Loktanella sp. M215: one gene and its partner. The protein of the gene in region 1 interacts with the protein of each later gene in a pairwise test. Links are inferred from orthologs where the notes say so. Each region holds a gene or a part of one and is shown on either strand. Other genes may lie near its edges.

Region 1 (3,963 bases):
AGGGTGACAATTCGAAACTCGGCGGCGCGCGGCCTGTGCCGGGCTGAAAATCAGGGGACGGATGTGACGGTGACGACCACCGACCAGAGTCAGACGGGCCTTGCCCTGCGCCGTACGGTGGTGCTGGTGGGGATGATGGGATCGGGCAAGACCGCGATCGGTCGTGCCCTGTCGCAGCGTCTGGCCGTGCCCTTTCTGGACAGCGATGCCGAGATCGAGACCGCCGCAAATGCCTCTATCGCTGAAATTTTCGCCCGTGACGGCGAGCCGTTCTTCCGCCGCCGCGAATCAGAAGTGATATCCCGTCTGCTGACCGGCCCCCCCTGCATCCTGTCGACGGGGGGCGGCGCCTACCTTGCGCAAGGCAACCGCCACGCGATCCGGCAGCACGGCGTTGCGGTCTGGCTGAATGCGCCGCTCGACCTGCTCTGGGACAGGGTCCGTCACAAGGATTCCCGGCCCCTGCTGCGCACCGCCGATCCGCAGGCGACGCTGGCCCGCATCTTCGAGGATCGCACGCCGATCTATGCCAAGGCCGCCCTGCACCTCGACGTGCGGCACCGCGCTTCCATCGACGAGACGACGGATGACGTGATCGCCCTTCTGAAAACCCGCGAAGACATACTGGAAGACCTGACATGACACAGACCGTACCCGTCGCCCTGCCGGGGCGCGAATATGACGTGCTGATCGGGCCGGGTCTGCTGGCTGGGGCCGGTGCGCGCATCGCGGCCCTTGGCGGACGCCCGCACGTGGCGATCCTGACCGACGAGACGGTGGCAGACCTGCATCTGGCGGCCCTGCAGGACGCCCTGTCGCAGGCCGGCCTGACGAGCGCCGCCCTGGCCTTGCCGCCGGGTGAAGGCACCAAAAGTTGGTCGCAGCTCGAAGCTTGCTGCGATTTCCTGTTGGATCAAAAGGTCGAGCGTGGGGATGTCGTAATCGCCTTCGGAGGCGGCGTGATCGGCGATCTGGGCGGCTTTGCCGCCGCCATCCTGCGGCGCGGTGTGCGCTTCGTGCAGTTGCCGACGACCCTGCTGGCGCAGGTCGACAGCTCTGTGGGCGGCAAGACCGGCATCAATACGGGCCACGGCAAGAACCTGATCGGCGCCTTCCACCAGCCCAGCCTCGTGCTGGCGGACACCGACCTTCTGTCCACATTGCCTGCGCGCGATTTTCTGGCGGGCTACGGCGAGGTCGTGAAATACGGCCTGCTGGGCGATGCCGCGTTCTTCGACTGGCTGGAAGGTCACGCACCTTCCATGGCCGCGGGCGACATGGCCGCGCGCGTCCACGCCGTCACGCGGTCCGTGCAGATGAAGGCCGAAATCGTGGTCCGCGACGAGACCGAACAGGGCGACCGCGCGCTGCTGAACCTTGGCCATACCTTTTGCCACGCGCTGGAAAAGGCGACGGGCTTCGGCGACCGCCTGCTGCACGGCGAAGGTGTCGCCATCGGCTGCGCGCTGGCGTTCGAACTGTCGGCGCGCCTTGGGCTGTGCAGTCAGGAAGACCCCAGCCGCCTGCGCGCCCACCTGCGCGATATGGGGATGAAGGTCGACATCCGCGACATTCCCGGCGATCTGCCCGACGCCGACGCCCTTCTGACCCTGATGGGGCAGGACAAGAAGGTGATCGCGGGCAAGCTGCGTTTCGTGCTGGCGCGGGGCATCGGTCAGGCCTTCGTCACGTCCGACGTGCCCCGCGACGCGGTCCTGTCGGTGCTGCGCGACGCCGCCTGAGGCAATGCGAAAACGCCGCCCCAAAGGGCGGCGCATCCATCAGAACGGGATTTCGTCGTCCATGTCGCCGCGGCCACCGCCGCCACCCGATGACGAGCCGCCACCGGAGTTGCCGCCGCCGTAGCCGCCGCCCTGGTCGTAGCCGCCACCGCCACCGCCGCCGTAACCACCGCCTTGGTCGTAACCGCCACCGCCGCCCATGCCGCCACCACCGCCGCCGCCTTCACCGCGGCCGTCCAGCATCGTCAGGGTCGAGGTGAAGGGCCGCAGCACGACTTCGGTGCTATAGCGGTCCGCCCCGGACTGATCCTGCCACTTGCGGGTCTCAAGCTGACCCTCGATGTAAACTTTCGATCCCTTCTTCAGGTACTGCTCTGCCACCCGCGCCAGCGGCTCCGAGAAGATGGCGACCGAATGCCACTGGGTGCGTTCCTTGCGTTCGCCGGATTGCTTGTCCTTCCACGTCTCGGACGTGGCGATTCGCAGATTGCAGACCTTGCCGCCGTTCTGAAAGCTGCGGACCTCCGGATCGGCACCGAGGTTGCCGATCAGAATGACCTTGTTGACCGAACCTGCCATATCATTTTCCTTCGCGATTCTGCGTTTGCGCCAGTGTGGCAGATAAGCGCGCAGAGGTGAACCGATCAAGGGGTGGCGCGAAAGGCGTTTTCGCGTAAAGTATGCCCAAGAAAACGGGGACAGGGATGTTGATATGCGGATGATCGGTCTTGGACTGACGATCGTGCTTGGCCTGACGGGTCAGACACTCATGGCCGATACGGTCTCGACGTCGTCGCGCATGTCACTGTTCCAAAGCCAGCTGTCGGTGCTCGATAACCGCTCTGCCGCGCAATACAGCAACTCCGTCCGCCTCCAGCCGAAACGCGCCATCGTGCCCGTCGCGGCCCCCGCGACGCCAGCCTTCATCGGACGCTACAACGGCCCGTACCTTGCCCTCGCGCGCACTGCCGCCCGCAAGCATGGCGTGCCAGAGGATCTGTTCCTGCGCCTTGTGCAGCAGGAATCGGGCTGGAACGCGCGTGCCCGGTCCCACAAGGGTGCGATGGGGCTGGCTCAGCTGATGCCCGAAACGGCGCGTCGCCTTGGCGTCGATCCGACAGACCCGGTGCAGAACCTCGAAGGCGGGGCGCGCTATCTGAAGCTGCAATATGTCAAGTTCGGCAACTGGCCCCATGCGCTGGCGGCCTACAATGCTGGCCCGGGTGCAGTCGAGAAATACCGTGGCATTCCCCCCTACGCCGAGACGCGCAATTATGTCCGCGTGATCTGGGGCAACTAGGCGCCGTCCGCCATCTGCTTGACCTTGGTGGCCAGTGACATGACGTCGGGATCCTTCAGACGCGGGATGATGCGATAGACCGCGTTCACCGCCATGAAGAGGGCGAAAAGCGCCAGGCCGACGCACATCGCCGTCACCAGCACCTGACCGTAGATCTGCTGGCCCAGCCAGCCAAAGGCCTTGTCCAGACCGCCCGCCGCCTGCGGGTCGTGCTGCCAGGCCGCCAGCCCCATCAGACCGCCGATGATCAGCACGGACACGCCCTGTGCGGCGACACCCGCCTGCAGCAGCCTGTTCCAGTGCAGCGTGAAATGGTTGGCCTGCAGCTTCTGACGGTAACTTTGGGTCCAGGCCTTGTGCAGATAATACACACCGGCCCCCATCGTGATCACGGCCACGATGCCAAGGATGATCTCTCCGAACGGCCATGACATGAGTTTGGCCAGATAGAACGCGGTCTTGGACCCTTCGCCGCTGTCGGTGGAGCCAAAAATTAGCAGCAGCGCCAGTCCGCCAAGCGCGCCGTGGATCATCCCCGTGACGGCCTGACCGAGGCGGGCCAAGATGCCCTTGGCATCGCTGCCATGGTCCTCCAGATCGAAGGCCGCATCGACCAGCCGCCAGCCCATGTACGCAAAAAGCCCCAGCGCCACGACCCAGAGCGCGGTCAGACCGAAGGGCGACCGTTCGACCATCGACAGCGCCTCTGACGTGCCCTTCGCCTCTTCGCCGTGCCAGATCGCAAACAGCGAAATACCCGACACGATGGCATAGACCAGCGCGCGCCCGGCGTATCCCGTACGCATCACCGGCATCGCCCAGTTCAATTTGTCGTCCGCCATGAGATGATCCGCCTTTTGTGATGCACCCCAATGTTCTGCGGATCGGGAAGTTCCCGGCGGATGCACGATCTGGGCAATT
Region 2 (4,179 bases), 2.6 Mb from region 1 along the record:
TCAAGGAAAGCTACGCCCTCGACTTCGTGCAGATCGGCATGATCACCCTGACGTTCCAGATCGCGGGGGCCCTGCTGCAACCGGTCGTCGGCCTGATCACCGACAAGCGCCCCGCCCCCTATTCGCCCGTCGCGGGCATGATGTTCACCCTCTCGGGCCTCGTCTGCCTCGCCTTCGCGCAAAGCTACGCAATGATCCTCGCCTCCGTGGCGCTGATCGGCGTCGGGTCGTCCATCTTCCACCCCGAGGCGACGCGCATGGCCCGCTACGCCGCAGGCTCCCGCCAGGGCCTCGCCCAGGGCATCTTCCAGGTCGGTGGACAGGCCGGCGGCGCGCTCGGTCCCGTCGCCGCGGCCCTGATCATCGTGCCCTGGGGCCAGCCCAGCCTTGCGGCCTTCGCCGTCTTCGCCCTGCTGGCGATGCTGCTTCTGGCCTGGATCGGCAGCCAGCAGCGCAGCATCAGCGCCGCCTTCGCCGCCCGCCGCGCCAGCCAGGGCGCAACCCATGCCACACCCAGCCACGGCACCCGCACCATCGCGATCAGCCTGGTCGTGCTCACCTTCCTGATGTTCACCAAGAACACCTACGGCGAAAGCTTCCGCTCCTTCTACACCTTCTACCTGATCGACCGCTTCGGCCTCTCGATCCCCGCCAGCCAGATGATGCTCTTCGTCTTCCTGCTCGCCGCCGCCGTCGGTGTGCTGATCGGCGGCATCGTCGGCGACCGGATCGGACGCCGCCGGATCATCTGGTTCTCGGTCCTCGGCCCGCTGCCGCTCACCCTCATCCTGCCCTACGCCGACCTCTTCTGGACCGGCGTGCTGACGGTGATGATCAACCTGATCATGGCCAGCGCCTTCGCCGCGATCCTGATCTACGCGATGGACTTGCTGCCCGATCGCATCGGCCTGATCGGCGGCCTCTTCTACGGGCTGAACTTCGGCCTCGGCGGTGTCGCCGCCGCGATCCTCGGCGTGCTGGCCGAAAGCTACGGCGTGCAGTCGGTCTACCGCATCTGCGCCTTCCTGCCGCTCGCGGGCCTGCTCATCTGGTTCCTGCCCAAGATCGAGGAACCCCGCACCTCCTGACCCCGCCCAAACTGACCGAGGCCGCAGGGGACGGTAGGCGGGGCGCCTTCGGGCGCTAGCCCGAACAGCGTCGTCTCACCGTCCTGCTGCATTTTCACTGCTGTCACAGGACCTCATCTGCCGTTGCGTCCTGCCCTCATCCTCAGCCCGCACCCGTTAAAAAACCGTTCAAAATGACATAATATGTATCGCATGCGAAACATTTGATGTTTGAAATGTATTTCGCCCGTCAGTAAAAGCTTTGCGGATCGATATCGATCGCCATCCGTAGATCACCCCGCAGCCTGAACTGCGCCGCCCATTCCGCCAGTGCGGCCTGCAACGGCGCGCTCTTCTCGGCCTTCACCAGCAACCGTACCCGGTGCCGCCCCCGGATCCGCGCGATGGGTGCGGGTGCCGGGCCGAACACCTGCGCCCCGATCCGCCGCAACGGTCCGTCCTGCCGCGCCATCGCCGTGCCCAGATCAAAGACCTCCTGCACATTCGTGGACGACAGCACGATCCCCGCCATGCGACCGTAAGGCGGCACGCCTGCCGCGCGGCGCTCGGCGGCCTCGGCGGCCCAGAACGCCTCCTCGTCGCCGGCCACGATCGACCGGATCACCGCATGTTCCGGCTGATAGGTCTGCAACAGCGCCTCGCCGGGCGCCTCCGCCCGGCCCGCACGTCCCGCCACCTGCCGCATCAGCTGAAACGTCCGCTCCGCCGCGCGCAGGTCCGATCCCTGCAATCCAAGGTCCGCATCGATCACGCCCACCAGCGTCAGCTTGGGAAAGTTGTGCCCCTTCGCCACCAGCTGCGTGCCGATGATGATGTCCGTACCGCCCGCCGCAATCTCTGCGATATGCGCCTTCATCGCGCGGGCAGAGCCATAAAGGTCCGAGCTCAGCACCGCCACCCGCGCCTCTGGGAACAGCGCCTGCACCTCTTCGCCCATCCGCTCGACGCCCGGGCCGACGGCGCTCAACTTACCCTCGACCTGACAATGGGGACAGACCGTGGGCATCGGCTTCGTGGCACCGCATTGGTGGCACATCAGCCGCTTCAGGAACCGGTGCTCCACCATGCGCGCGTCGCAGTCGTCGCAGCCGATCTGGTGCCCGCAGGCCCGGCACAGGGTCACCGGCGCATACCCGCGCCGGTTCAGGAACACGAGGCTCTGCTCCCCCTTCTCCAGTCGGTCGCGCATCGCCGCGCGCAGGGTCGGCGACACCCAGCGCCCGCCCGGCAAATCCTCGGCCCGCATGTCGATAGCGCTCATCTTCGGCATCACCGCCGCCCCGAACCGGGACGTCAGTTCCAGCCTGCGATACTTGCCCGCCTCCACATTGGCCCAGCTCTCAAGGCTCGGCGTTGCACTGGCCAGCACCACTTGCGCGCCACAGCCCGCCGCCCGCAGCACCGCCATGTCGCGGGCGTTATACAACACCCCGTCCTCCTGCTTGTAGGACGTGTCGTGCTCCTCATCGACGACGATCAGCCCCAGATCGCGGTAGGGCAGAAACAGCGCCGACCGCGCCCCCACGACAAGGTCCGCATCCCCCTGCCCCACCATCCGCCAACAGCGCCGCCGTTCCGTCTGGGTCACGCCGGAATGCCACTCGGCGGGGCGTTGCCCGAACCGCGCCTCGACCCGGTCGAGGAATTCGCCCGTCAGCGCGATCTCCGGCAGCAGCACCAGCGCCTGCCGCCCGGCCCGCAGGCAGGCGGCAACCGCCTCCAGATAGACCTCAGTCTTGCCGGATCCGGTCACACCCTTCAGCAGCGTCGTGCCGTAAACACCGGACGCCACCGCCGTGGCCAGCACCGCAGCCCCCGCCGCCTGATCGGGTGTCAGTTCTTTACCGCCGTGACCCGGGTCCAGCTTCGGATAGGCGGTGTCGCGCGGCGCGTCCTCCTCGGATACCGCCCCCAGCTTGACCATCCCCTTGACGACCGAGGTGCCGACCCCCGCCATCTCGGCCAGTTCCTTCAGCGTGAACGACAGCCCGCCGTAGTCCCGCAACACCTCCAGCACGGCCCGGCGCGCGTCCGTCATCCGGTCCGGTTCCGACGCGCCCAGACGATAGACCTTTCGCGTGCCCGGCGCGTCACCCATCCCCGGCGACCGCGTCGCCAGCCGCAGCATCGCGTCAAGCGGTGTCAGGGTATAGTCAGCCGCGCGGCTCAGGAACGTGCGCATATCGTCGCGCATGGGCGCCACGTCCAGCACACGCAGGACCGGCCGGACCTTGGCATAGTCGAAATCGCCCGCCCCCGGCCCCCAGACCACGCCAAGGATCCGCCGCGGCCCCAAAGGCACCTCGACAAAGGCACCGGTAAAGCAGCCGCCTTCGGGCGCCTTGTAATCCAGCACGCGCCCCAGCGGTTGCGTCGTCAGGACACCGACCAGTTCGCCTTCAGTGAAATGCGATTGCGCCATATCGGCCTTTTCAGGGTTTCACCCCTCAGGTAGACTCCCCGCATCCGAACGCCAACCCGTAGGGCGCCGCGACAGCCGAAGTTTTTCAACCCAAGCCCGGCCCGCGCCAGCGCCGTTAACAACTGGGCCACAGCAGCAACAGACACGACCCCTTGCACGACACCGACACTTTCAGGGCGAAATCAGGCAATAGACCTGCTAGCCTTTCACAAAACAAACAAGAGCAGGCACATGAGCAGCACACCCCTGATGGATACCTCCGTCCGCGACCGCATCATTGCGGACCCTGAACTTCTGCTGGAGGATCAGGACATCATGCGCGCCCTCGTCGGCGCCAACGACAGCGCCATGGGCGGCAATATCGTCGATCTGCGCGGCATCGCGATGGAGCGTCTGGAATCCCGCCTCGATCGGCTGGAAGACACCCACCGCAGCGTCATCGCCGCCGCCTACGAAAACCTCGCTGGCACCAACCAGGTCCACCGCGCCGTGCTGCGCCTGATGGACGCGACCCGGTTCGAGACTTTCCTGCGCGACCTCGCCGGCGAGGTAGCCGACACCCTGCGCGTTGACGTGATGCGCCTCGTGCTGGAAAGTGAGTCCGACGGCGACGATCCCGCGATCCGCCAGCTGGGCGAAGTCCTCAGCGTCGGGCGCCCCGGCTTCTGC

What was found. The genes of interacting proteins can lie anywhere in the genome.
Region 2: the proteins of ssb (region 1) and GLR48_RS00355 interact in binary tests that used the Escherichia coli proteins (3 or more experiments, as listed by UniProt). The link is inferred for Loktanella sp. M215 from one-to-one orthologs.

Annotation. Positions count from the first base shown.
Region 1 is NZ_WMEA01000001.1:2,632,934-2,636,896, forward strand. Bases 552-3,253 are described here. They hold ssb (single-stranded DNA-binding protein), read right to left. Parts: upstream 2,322-3,253; coding sequence 1,782-2,321; downstream 552-1,781. Other genes in these bases: GLR48_RS12925 (shikimate kinase), read left to right, coding at 552-642; aroB (3-dehydroquinate synthase), read left to right, coding at 639-1,742; GLR48_RS12940 (lytic transglycosylase domain-containing protein), read left to right, coding at 2,455-3,042; GLR48_RS12945 (DUF1206 domain-containing protein), read right to left, coding at 3,039-3,253. Outside these bases: more of GLR48_RS12925, read left to right, coding at 70-551; more of GLR48_RS12945, read right to left, coding at 3,254-3,884. UniProt on the Escherichia coli protein: Plays an important role in DNA replication, recombination and repair. Binds to ssDNA and to an array of partner proteins to recruit them to their sites of action during DNA metabolism. Acts as a sliding platform that migrates on DNA via reptation.
Region 2 is NZ_WMEA01000001.1:64,022-68,200, forward strand. Bases 915-3,832 are described here. They hold GLR48_RS00355 (primosomal protein N'), read right to left. Parts: upstream 3,511-3,832; coding sequence 1,318-3,510; downstream 915-1,317. Other genes in these bases: GLR48_RS00350 (MFS transporter), read left to right, coding at 915-1,088; GLR48_RS00360 (DUF484 family protein), read left to right, coding at 3,742-3,832. In the rest of the region: more of GLR48_RS00350, read left to right, coding at 1-914; more of GLR48_RS00360, read left to right, coding at 3,833-4,179.